One region of the Paenibacillus sp. JZ16 genome, then DNA from elsewhere that is predicted to be linked to it. Evidence: riboswitches for the same ligand, from Rfam matches in the RefSeq annotation. Region 1 holds a riboswitch; the other holds the start of a gene.

Region 1 (5,380 bases):
CTGGAAGACGCCAAAGAATTAACCCGGCAGCATCTTCCGGAAATCCGCCAATTGGTGAGTGAAGAGTTGAAGAAAAGAGGGATTACGTACAGTTACACCGTAGAGCTTGGTGTTGTGCCGTTCCCGACGAAGTTATACGGGGGCACGGTTTATCCGGCCGGCGATTACGATGCGCTGCGGATTACGTTAGGCGAAGGTCAAGGGCAGAACTGGTGGTGCGTCTTGTTCCCGCCCCTTTGTTTCATCGATGGTGGCAGCGGGGATGCGGCGGCGCAGCCTGTTGACGCAGGTATCCAAACGGTTTCAGCAGAGGCCGGCGAGGCTTCCCAAGAGGAAGTTCCGAAGAATGCAGGCGACAGTGAACCGGAGGTCCGCTTCTTCTTGTGGGATATGTTCCTTGGCATTTGGAACTGGGTGGTAAGCTTGTTCTAGGATTATAAGCGAGTCGATTTTCAATCCTGATCGGGTATGATAAACTTTGAAGTAGAAGAGTGCTTTCTCTTTGGCGCGACTGGTTTGAATGGGAACCGGCACGGGACTGAAGAACGAAAAGCGCTTTTTATTTTGGGGCATAGGCAACACTCGCGTTGGAGTTTATATATATCATATACAGAAAGTTTGGGATAGGAATGGAACAGAACGGGAATGGCATGGAACCTAGCCAGCAGCGGGATAACGGCTTCCGCCAGGCTGCTGCAAATTCAACCCAGGTGTGGCATGTATCGAACTCGCTGTCCAGGGAGAGCTTGAGTTTGGAGAAGGAGGCGAAGCTGGCGCTGCAGGAAGCGGGGCAGGTGCTCGAGCGGGGCGGAACGGTGGCCTTTCCGACGGAAACGGTCTACGGGCTTGGCGCAGACGCCGGTAATACGGAAGCGGTCGAGAGTGTGTTTGCCGCGAAGGGCCGGCCGTCGGACAATCCATTGATCGTGCATATTTCGGAGCTTACTCAGCTTGACGGTTTGGTCCGTTATGTGAATGAGACGGAAAGGGCCTTGATGGCAAGGTTCTGGCCTGGGCCGCTATCGCTGGTGCTGCCCGTTAAACCGGGTGCCGTATCCCCTCGTGTGACGGCGGGGCTCGATACCGTTGCCGTGCGGATGCCGGATCACAACGTGGCGCTGGCCTTGATCAGCGCGGCCGGGCGTCCGCTGGCTGCGCCGAGCGCGAACCGTTCCGGTCGGCCAAGCCCGACGCTGGCCAGCCATGTCCTGGAGGATTTGGCCGGGGCGATCGACGGCGTCCTCGACGGCGGCCCTGCCGGGGTGGGCGTCGAGTCGACGGTGGTGCAAGTCGGCGAAGACGGCGCCGTCACGGTGCTCCGCCCGGGCGGCGTCACGGCCGAGCAGCTTGCCGCCGTTGCGGCAAGCGTGCGCATGGACCCGGCGCTGCATCGCGCCGCCGGGGAGGCGGAGAGCCCGGCGCCGCGCTCGCCGGGCATGAAGTACACGCACTACGCACCGAAGGGTGCGATGTGCGTGGTGCAGGGCCCGCGTGCCGACGCCGTTTCGGCACGCATCGCGGCCGAGCTTGAGGCGGCTGCCCGGCGCGGGGAGGTGACCGGCGTGCTGTCGTTCGACGAGCACATCGGTCACTACCGCGCGGACGTTGCCGTCTCGCTCGGCAGCCTGGCCGCGCCGGAGGAAGCGGCCCGCCGGCTGTACGCCGGCCTGCGCCGGTTCGATGACGAAGGCGCAACCTTCATCCTGGCCGAAGCGTGCCCGGAGCAGGGCCTCGGAGCAGCCGTCATGAACCGGCTGCTGAAGGCCGCGGGACACCACATCATCGACGTGAATTAAAGCAGCCGCATGAACGCTGTTGGCATCATTTACCCCTTGTCCGCATATGGTGTACAAGACCATGGGACTTGGGGGAATGGGCATGCTGGAGGAGTCTGTCCAATCGGGACAGCTTGCGGCGATTCTGCTGATGGCGGTTGCACTCGGGCTAGACGCATTTTCGCTTGGAATCGGAGTTGGAATGAGAGGCGGTATGCGCTTAGGCCATATGCTGGGCATCAGCTTCATGATCGCGTTGTTTCACATGTTGATGCCGCTGCTGGGCTTATTTGCCGGCCGCTACGTTGGCATGTTACTGGGCCACGTCACAGGGCTTGCTGCCGGCGGGCTGCTGCTTTTATTGGGCGGGCATATGATGTATAACGCCCTGCGGGGCGGAGAAGGGCAGCGAATACATCCTACCGCATTTTTAGGCATGCTGCTGTTTTCGCTTAGCGTCAGCATCGACTCCTTCTCGGTAGGCGTTTCGCTCGGAATGTTTGTGGATGATGTGCTGTTAATCGTAATTTCCTTCGGGGTCGTGGGCGGTTTGCTGTCCATTCTCGGTTTGCTGCTTGGCCGTCAGGTAAGCAATAAGCTGGGGGAGTACGGTGAAATGCTGGGCGGACTGATTTTGGTTATCTTTGGCACCATGTTTATTTTTTGACGCAATATTTGTTACAATAGCCCCAAAGAACCTACGAACGGGAGGAACGGACCGTGAAAAATATACTGTTTGTCTGCACGGGAAATACCTGCCGCAGTCCAATGGCGGAAGGCATGCTGAGAAAGCTTGCCAAACAACGGGGCATTCCGCTGGAAACGAAGTCCGCCGGCGTCTCGGCCGTGGACGGAATGCCGGTGTCCCATCATGCGGAATCCATCCTGCGAGACCAGGATATCCAGGAACGCTTGGTGTCCAAGCCGTTGACCGCGAACCTGGTGGAATGGGCGGATCTGATTCTGACGCTGACCCAGTCGCATAAGCAGTATGCTATAAGGCAGTTCCCGCACGCCGCAGACAAGATGCACACGCTGAAAGAGTTTGTTGAGGATGACCGCCGGGTGCTGGACGATCTGCGGGAGCAGGATAGTCTGTATGCAGCGCTTGAGCTGGCCAGATCTCTGGGCCACGATGTCAGCGACCGTGACCGGGAGCGTCTGATCGAGCTGCGTCAGCGCATCCCGAGCTTCGATATCTCCGATCCTTTCGGAGGCTCGCGGGAGGAATATGAAGCCACGGCCGCAGAGATACGGACGGCGTTGTTCCGTCTTTTGGACAAGCTGGAAGCGGATCGGCATAACTAAGTCTAGCTTTTAGAGATATAAAGCCTGCCATTGGGCTAAAAAGCCACTTGCCTTTCGCATGGTATTGCTTTAAGATGAAGGTGAAAAACAAATGATCCGGTGTAACTGGCGACGAAGTGGATGAAACCACGATGGAGCATCGGAATATACGGCCGGTCGCCTGGGCAAAGAGCATTTGGAGCACAATACGTGCGCCGACTGCTCTTTTTTCGTCTTTTGCGCCCGATTTGGGTTATAATGAAACAAGCTAAAACGCAAAAGCGAACATACGAGGGGGTTTTTCATAGATGAAAATTGCATTGGGTACGGATCATGCCGGCATTCGTCTGAAAGAGGAAATCGTGGGAGTCATTCGGGGTCTTGGACACGAGGTAGAGGATCTGGGCTGCGGCTGTTCCGACTCCGTGGATTATCCCGATTATGCCCTTCCGGTGTGCGAGAAGGTCGTCTCGGGTGAAGCGGACCGCGGCATTCTGATCTGCGGTACGGGGATCGGCATGAGCATTGCGGCCAACAAGGTGCCGGGCATTCGCTGCGCGCTGACACATGATGTGTTCTCAGCTAAAGCGACGCGCGAGCATAACGACAGCAACGTGATTGCGCTGGGTGAGCGTGTCGTCGGTCCCGGACTTGCTGCCGAAATCGTCAGCGCATGGCTGACGACGGATTTCAGTCATGGCGAGCGCCATGTCGGCCGCGTGAACAAGATCAAGGCCATCGAGGAGCGTTACCTGAAGAATGAATCGCGATAAGTGAACGCGTAATGCAGCTGCGGCTATCGTGATATGGGATTGAAGCATCTTCTGTGAAAAAATCATCGGGAGGACTGTGACATGACGGATATCTCCAAGGTTTCCTTGAACGAACAGACAGCGCGTATTGTCCGCGAACTGGCCGAAGCGGCCGATTTAGGCCCGGGTAAAGTGCTGGTCATCGGAGCCAGCACCAGTGAAGTGGTTGGACGCCGAATCGGTACGGGCGGCGCTCTTGAAACGGCGCAGCAGCTTCTCCAGGGCATTGCCGCGGTTCAAGCGGAATTCGGTTTCGCGGTGGCCTATCAATGCTGTGAGCATCTGAACCGTGCGCTTGTCATGGAACGCGAGCTGCTCGAGCGGCTGGGCTTGACGGAAGTGGCGGCAGTTCCCATTCCGGGTGCGGGCGGGTCGATGGCTTCTGCAGTTTACCGCAGCATGAAGGAGCCCTGCCTTGCGGAATCGATTGAAGCCCATGCGGGTGTCGATATCGGCGAGACGCTGATCGGCATGCATTTGCGGAGAGTGGCGGTTCCATTCCGGCCGACCGAGCGTTATATCGGGGAGGCGCGCGTAACTGCGGCTTATACCCGCCCCAAGCTGATCGGCGGAGAACGTGCGGTGTACCGACTCGAGCAGAGGGATGATTCCACGCTGTGCGATTGATTCGAATGAGAACTCGCTTTTTCAATGATGACAACTTGTAGTTTTAAGTTTGCAAGAAAAAATAACGATGGATTATGGGAGGATATGAACATGATGGAACATTTGCGGAAGAGTGACCCGGCTGTATTGGAAGCGATGGATTTGGAGCTGAAGCGTCAACGCAGCAACATTGAGCTGATTGCTTCTGAGAATATTGTCAGCGAAGCGGTTATGGAAGCAATGGGGACGGTGCTGACGAATAAATATGCGGAAGGCTACCCTGGCAAACGCTATTACGGTGGCTGTGAGCGTGTGGATATCGTGGAAGATATCGCCCGTGACCGCGCCAAAGAATTGTTCGGAGCCGAGCATGCCAACGTTCAGCCGCACTCCGGTGCCCAAGCGAACATGGCGGTATATTTGGCGGCCTTGAAGCCTGGAGATACCGTGCTCGGCATGAACCTGGCCCATGGCGGCCATTTGACTCACGGAAGCCCGGTTAACGCTTCCGGCCTTCTGTACAATTTCGTTGCCTACGGCGTGCAAGAAGACACGTTCCTTATCGATTACGACGAAGTCCGCAAAGCGGCATTCAAGCATCGCCCTCGTCTGATCGTGGCGGGTGCAAGTGCCTATCCTCGCATTATTGATTTTGAAAAGCTGGCTGCCATCGCCAATGACGTAGGCGCGTTGTTCATGGTCGATATGGCTCATATTGCAGGACTCGTTGCGGCAGGTCTTCATCCGAATCCGGTTCCGCATGCCCATTTTGTAACGACCACGACGCATAAGACGCTTCGCGGACCTCGCGGCGGTATGATTCTGTGCAAAAAGGCTTGGGCGCAAGCGATCGATAAAGCGGTATTCCCCGGCTCCCAAGGCGGCCCGCTCATGCATGTG
Region 2 (5,380 bases), 2.4 Mb from region 1:
CGGGCGATGATGATGGTGGAAGATATGGGATTGGAAGCCAATCCTTCGCCCGCAGCCCGGAGCGCGTATCAGAGCCTGAGAAGCAAAGTTCCTTTTCTAATCAGAGAAGTCTTTTATTACATCGGTTATCAACTGGCTTCACCATTCCGATAATATGTATGCGTTATAAAGCCGGTAAATGGATCGTAAAGGTTGTCCCATGATTGGGTATGCTCTCTACATTCATCGTACCGCCATGATTATGAATAATGTTCTTGGTAATCATCAGTCCGAGTCCCGTCCCGGTGTCTTTGGTCGTAACAAAGGGCTGCCCCAGGGATTGGATTTGTTCCTGCGTCATGCCAATCCCTTCGTCCTGCACGATGATTCGAACCTCTTGAGCGTTGTGCAAAATGTCCAAGGTAATGGTTCCCCCTTGATTCATCGCTTCCATGGCATTTTTCAGCAGATTGATGAACACTTGCTTGAGCTGGTTTACTTCACCCTGAACGAAGACCGGTGCCATCGGATAATGAGGGATGATCTCGATATTTTTGAGGGCTGCTTGAACCTTCATAAGGGTAATGATCTGTTCCATAATGGCAAACACGTCGATGGGTCCGCTGACATGAACGCTCTGCGGTTTCGAGAGCACCAGGAGTTCATTGACAATGAGTTCGATGCGTTTGAGCTCCGATTCAATGATTTCAAAATAGAGCTCGTTGCTTCGTTCCGCAGATCGCAGCAATTTTACGAATCCGTTAATCGAAGTTAAGGGATTCCGAATTTCATGGGCAATGCCGGCGGCCAACTGGCCGGCGGTGGTCAGCTTCTCGGATTGCATCACGCGATCTTCTTCCATCTGCTGCTCTGTGATGTCTTTAAAGATCCCGACGGCCGCTTTCTCGCCTTCATAATTTATGATCAACGTGAATCCCGTGACCATTTTCTCCTGCCCGTCCAGACAGCGTATCCGATAATCGACGCTTCCGATCTCTTCACTCTCGGCATATTTTGCCCTGCGTTTCATCAGTTTGTTATGGTGCGATGCGTCGACTACCACGTCGGTTGAAATCCCGAGGACGTCACGGGGATGCGCAGCATTAACAAGTCTGAGCGCGGCAGGATTAACATAGTGGACAATGCCTTTTTTTGTTATGAGTACGGATAAGGGGAGTCCTTCCAACAGCTGCAAAAACGAATTTTCCTTCTCGTTTAGCTTCTGTTCCTTCAGCTCCAGCTGCTTCATAAGTTGTCTCAGCAAGGTTCGATCTTCAAACTGTACCAAGCAGCCACGGAAATTCTGCGCCAGCTCCTCCTTAACGCTGATACGTACACTGAGGTATACTTCACGATCGGATGGATGATGGTAAACATATTCAAACTGGGTTATGGATTGCTGCTGATTTTGAGCGGCTCTTGCGTTCCAAACCACTTGATTCAATAAGGCGCGGATGCTGCTATCTTCTTGTGGCGCCCCGGCAGTTAACTCCTGCTGTGAATATCCCAATAGATCACTTAGTGCCGAATTGACCTTAAGAATCGAACCATCAAGCGATATCATTGCCATTCCGATTACGGCTTGTTCAAAGGCAAAATCATGATTGGGGTTGGAATAGGGCAGCACAGCAAGTCTCCTTTCAAATATCTGACAGGAATGAATTTATCCATATTATATGTTGGACCCTATCATTCATCAATCCTTTAAAGCGATAGATCAATAACGAAATTTCTCGTTTTGGCGATAAATCCACCCTAAGAAGTGGCTTTCGCAATCGCTGAAGGATGCCATCGATATGCTGAAGTCTAAATCCTAATGTCGCCTTACGGTGATATTGCAATTAACGGGAAGATTAAGTATGATTTAAATAACAATGTATAGGTTTATGTGTAACTGGCGTAGCATGGGGGACCATGAGGGAGCACATAGATGACGACGGCCGTACGCCTGGGCAGAGGTAAGGGAAGCTTATTTCCCTTACCTCTTTATTATTTTCTGCTTTTTTTATAAGTCTCTGAAACTACGAAAAGGGGATAAAACAACGATGTTAAAAACGAAGAAAATACTGCTGCTAGGTTCGGGAGAACTCGGAAAAGAAGTCGTGATTGAGGCCCAGAGACTGGGTGTTGAAACCGTAGCGGTCGATCGTTATGCTGACGCTCCTGCCATGCATGTTGCCGATCACAGCCATGTCCTCGATATGCTGGATGGGGAGAAATTACGCGCAATCATCGAGCTGGAGAAGCCGGACCTGATCGTACCCGAAATCGAGGCGCTCGCTACTTCGGAGCTGGTTAGACTGGAGGAAGAGGGGTACCGGGTTATTCCTACTGCCAGAGCTGCGAAGCTTACGATGGATCGTGAAGGGATTCGCCGGTTGGCTTCCGAGGAGTTGGGACTGCCTACTGCAGGCTATCGATTTGCCGATACTTATGAGGAATTTAAACAGGCTGTCCTGGATATGGGCTTTCCGTGCGTGATAAAACCGCTGATGAGTTCCTCAGGCAAAGGCCAGAGTGTATGCCGCTGCGAAGGGGATATCGAGTCCTGCTGGAACATGGCGATGGAAGGCGGCCGCGTGCAGAACGGCAGAGTGATCATTGAGGAATTCATTACGTTCCAGTCAGAGATCACGCTTTTGACCGTTCGCTCCGTCAATGGAACAAGCTTCTGTGCGCCAATCGGTCATATTCAGGAGAGCGGGGACTATATCGAATCCTGGCAGCCGCACAACATGTCCGATGAGCAAATGGAGGAAGCTAAATATATTGCAAGGACGATTACCGACGAGCTTGGCGGATATGGATTGTTTGGTGTTGAATTGTTCCTTGCTGCGGATAAAGTGTATTTTAGCGAGGTGTCTCCGCGACCGCATGATACCGGCTTGGTTACGCTGGTGACGCAAAATTTATCTGAATTCGCGCTTCACGTCCGTGCCATTCTTGGTTTTCCAATCCCGGAGATCGAATTGATAACGCCGGGAGCCAGTCGTCCGCTGAAAGCTGCGCGAGAGCTGGAGGACTACACAATTACCGGTGCCGAGCAAGCACTGGCTGTTCCGAATACGCAGCTGCGCATTTTTGGGAAACCGGTGACCAAGGTTGGAAGACGGGTCGCAGTTGCGTTGTCAACCGCCGGCACATTAGAGGAAGCGCGTTCGCGTGCGAAGCAGGCTTTGGATGAGCTTGCTATTGAGGAAGCCTAATCATTACCGATTCTTAGGGTGGTGCATCCATAATCTTCTGAAAAAAGGTCAACCGATTTACCGGTTGATCTTTTTTTCATTGAAATGATTTCGCGGATCAAAATCCGGTATGAACCGTTCTGACCATAGTGACTTAGTTTTGTTAGTCGTTTTGATGATAAATATGCAGAAATTTATGTTCTTTCATGATAAGATACACAAGAATACAAACGACCCTCACCCATTATAATGTTTTCAAGGCGCTGCTCTATAGGCTTTATAGCGTTATATTATCTAATAAATATATAGAGGAACGTTTAGTGACGGCATAGGAGAATCTACATGAGAGACATGACGCAAGGAAGTCCGATCAAGCTGATCATCATGTTTACGATCCCGCTTTTAATCGGAAATATTTTTCAACAATTTTATAATATGGCGGATACCCTGATCGTTGGGCGCACCATTGGTGTGAACGCACTTGCGGCCGTTGGCTCGACCGGCAGTATTTTGTTTTTTGTCATTGGCTTTGCCCAAGGCTTGACGGCAGGTTTATCCATCATAACGGCGCAGCGTTTTGGCGCCAAGGATATCGCGGGCGTTCGCAAAAGCGTGGGAACGAGTATATGGATTAGCCTTGTATTCACGGTTTTCCTGACCATTGTGAGTGTCATATTCACGAGGCCTGTCCTCGTCATGATGAACACGCCGGCAGAAATCCTGGATGATGCTTATTCGTACTTAATCGTCATAAATTGGGGTGTTGGGGCAGCCGTCCTGTTCAACCTGCTGGCGAACTTGCTCAGAGCGCTTGGGGACAGCCGGACACCGCTTCTATTCTTGGTGGTCGCAAGCATTCTGAATATCGTACTCGATCTGTTATTTATTCTCGTATTCAAGATGGGAGTAGCCGGAGCAGGGCTTGCCACGGTGGTATCGCAGCTGTTCTCCTGCCTGCTCTGCTTGTTATACATTCATAAAAAGGTTCCGCTTCTGCAATTCAAGAATGCTGATTGGTCCATCGATAGGACATTTATACGCCGGCATATGTGGGTCGGTTTCCCGATGGGCTTCCAAGCCTCCATCATTGCAATCGGTGCCATCATTCTTCAGATTACGCTTAACGGTCTTGGGGCAACAGCCGTAGCCGCATATACTGCTGCTCAGAAGATTGACATGCTCGCTACGCAGCCCATGAGTTCCTTTGGCATTACGATGGCGACTTTTGCGGCCCAGAACTTCGGTGCGAATCGCATAGACCGAATCAAGCTTGGAGTTAAACAATGTATATGGGTCTCGGGATCTTTCAGCATCGCCGTGGGGTTGCTGGTTATATTCGCGGGTCCTGCAGCCGTCAGCCTCTTTGTCGGTCATGGACAGGGAGAATTGCTGTCCCTTAGCAGGCTGTATTTCTTATCGAACGGAAGCACCTATTTGCTTCTGTCGCTGTTGTTCATCTACCGCTTCACGCTGCAGGGACTGGGACAGAGCTTTATCCCAACCGTAGCCGGCATCATGGAACTGATCATGCGGGTATTGGCTGCCATCTTCCTGACCGCGCAGATCGGGTTCCTCGGCGCAAGCCTGGCGAACCCGCTGGCTTGGCTCGGAGCCGTCATCCCGCTCGGCATTGCCTACTACCTGAGCATCAAAAGGTTAGGCACGCCTGCTAATCCCGTCTCCATACCGGCCCAGGCGTAAGGATTTTATACAATCGAGTTCAGGACGAATCATGACTTAACGAACAGAAATCACTCTGTTGTTCAAGAGCCATGCATTCGTTCTTTTTTTTGCCTCAAGCAGCGTGAAAATGATGCATTCCAAATTTGGATGGGCCGCGGTAAGATCACATTAGATTCTTTTAACTAAATTTGACAGATTAGAACAGGAGGGGTTGCCTTGTACAAAGTGCTGTTAGTGGACGATGAAGCCGACGTAAGAGAGGGACTCGTGCAGGAAATCCAGTGGGAAGCCTGCGGATTCACGATCGAGGGAACGGCGGAGAACGGGAGAGAGGCTGTGGAGCTTGCGGAGCGATTGGAGCCGGAAGTTGTCATTACCGATATCAGTATGCCGTTTCAGGATGGGCTCCAGCTGGCCTCATGGCTCAGAGAGTTTCAGCCGCTGTGCAAAATCGTGATCTTAACCGGATACGATGAATTTGATTATGCCCGTCAAGCGATTACGCTCAGCGTGGACGAGTATTTGCTTAAACC

Evidence for each region. Region 1 has a riboswitch for ZMP and ZTP ahead of rpiB (ribose 5-phosphate isomerase B). Riboswitches for the same ligand answer to the same signal wherever they lie in the genome.
Region 2: linked by a shared signal. The riboswitch ahead of purT (phosphoribosylglycinamide formyltransferase 2) and the one ahead of rpiB (ribose 5-phosphate isomerase B) in region 1 are both predicted to bind ZMP and ZTP.

The regions. Positions count from the first base shown of each region.
Region 1 is NZ_CP017659.1:3,838,450-3,843,829, reverse strand. Features, by position in the region: gene spoIIR (stage II sporulation protein R) at 1-432, shown strand, start outside; gene BJP58_RS17575 (L-threonylcarbamoyladenylate synthase) at 651-1,796, shown strand; gene BJP58_RS17570 (manganese efflux pump MntP) at 1,879-2,442, shown strand; gene BJP58_RS17565 (low molecular weight protein arginine phosphatase) at 2,496-3,083, shown strand; ZMP/ZTP riboswitch at 3,175-3,256, shown strand; gene rpiB (ribose 5-phosphate isomerase B) at 3,371-3,835, shown strand; gene BJP58_RS17555 (TIGR01440 family protein) at 3,917-4,501, shown strand; gene glyA (serine hydroxymethyltransferase) at 4,592-5,380, shown strand, end outside.
Region 2 is NZ_CP017659.1:1,404,713-1,410,092, reverse strand. Features, by position in the region: gene BJP58_RS06145 (YdcF family protein) at 1-153, shown strand, start outside; gene BJP58_RS06140 (PAS domain-containing sensor histidine kinase) at 164-1,606, opposite strand; ZMP/ZTP riboswitch at 1,860-1,940, shown strand; gene purT (phosphoribosylglycinamide formyltransferase 2) at 2,025-3,185, shown strand; gene BJP58_RS06130 (MATE family efflux transporter) at 3,507-4,865, shown strand; gene BJP58_RS06125 (response regulator) at 5,064-5,380, shown strand, end outside.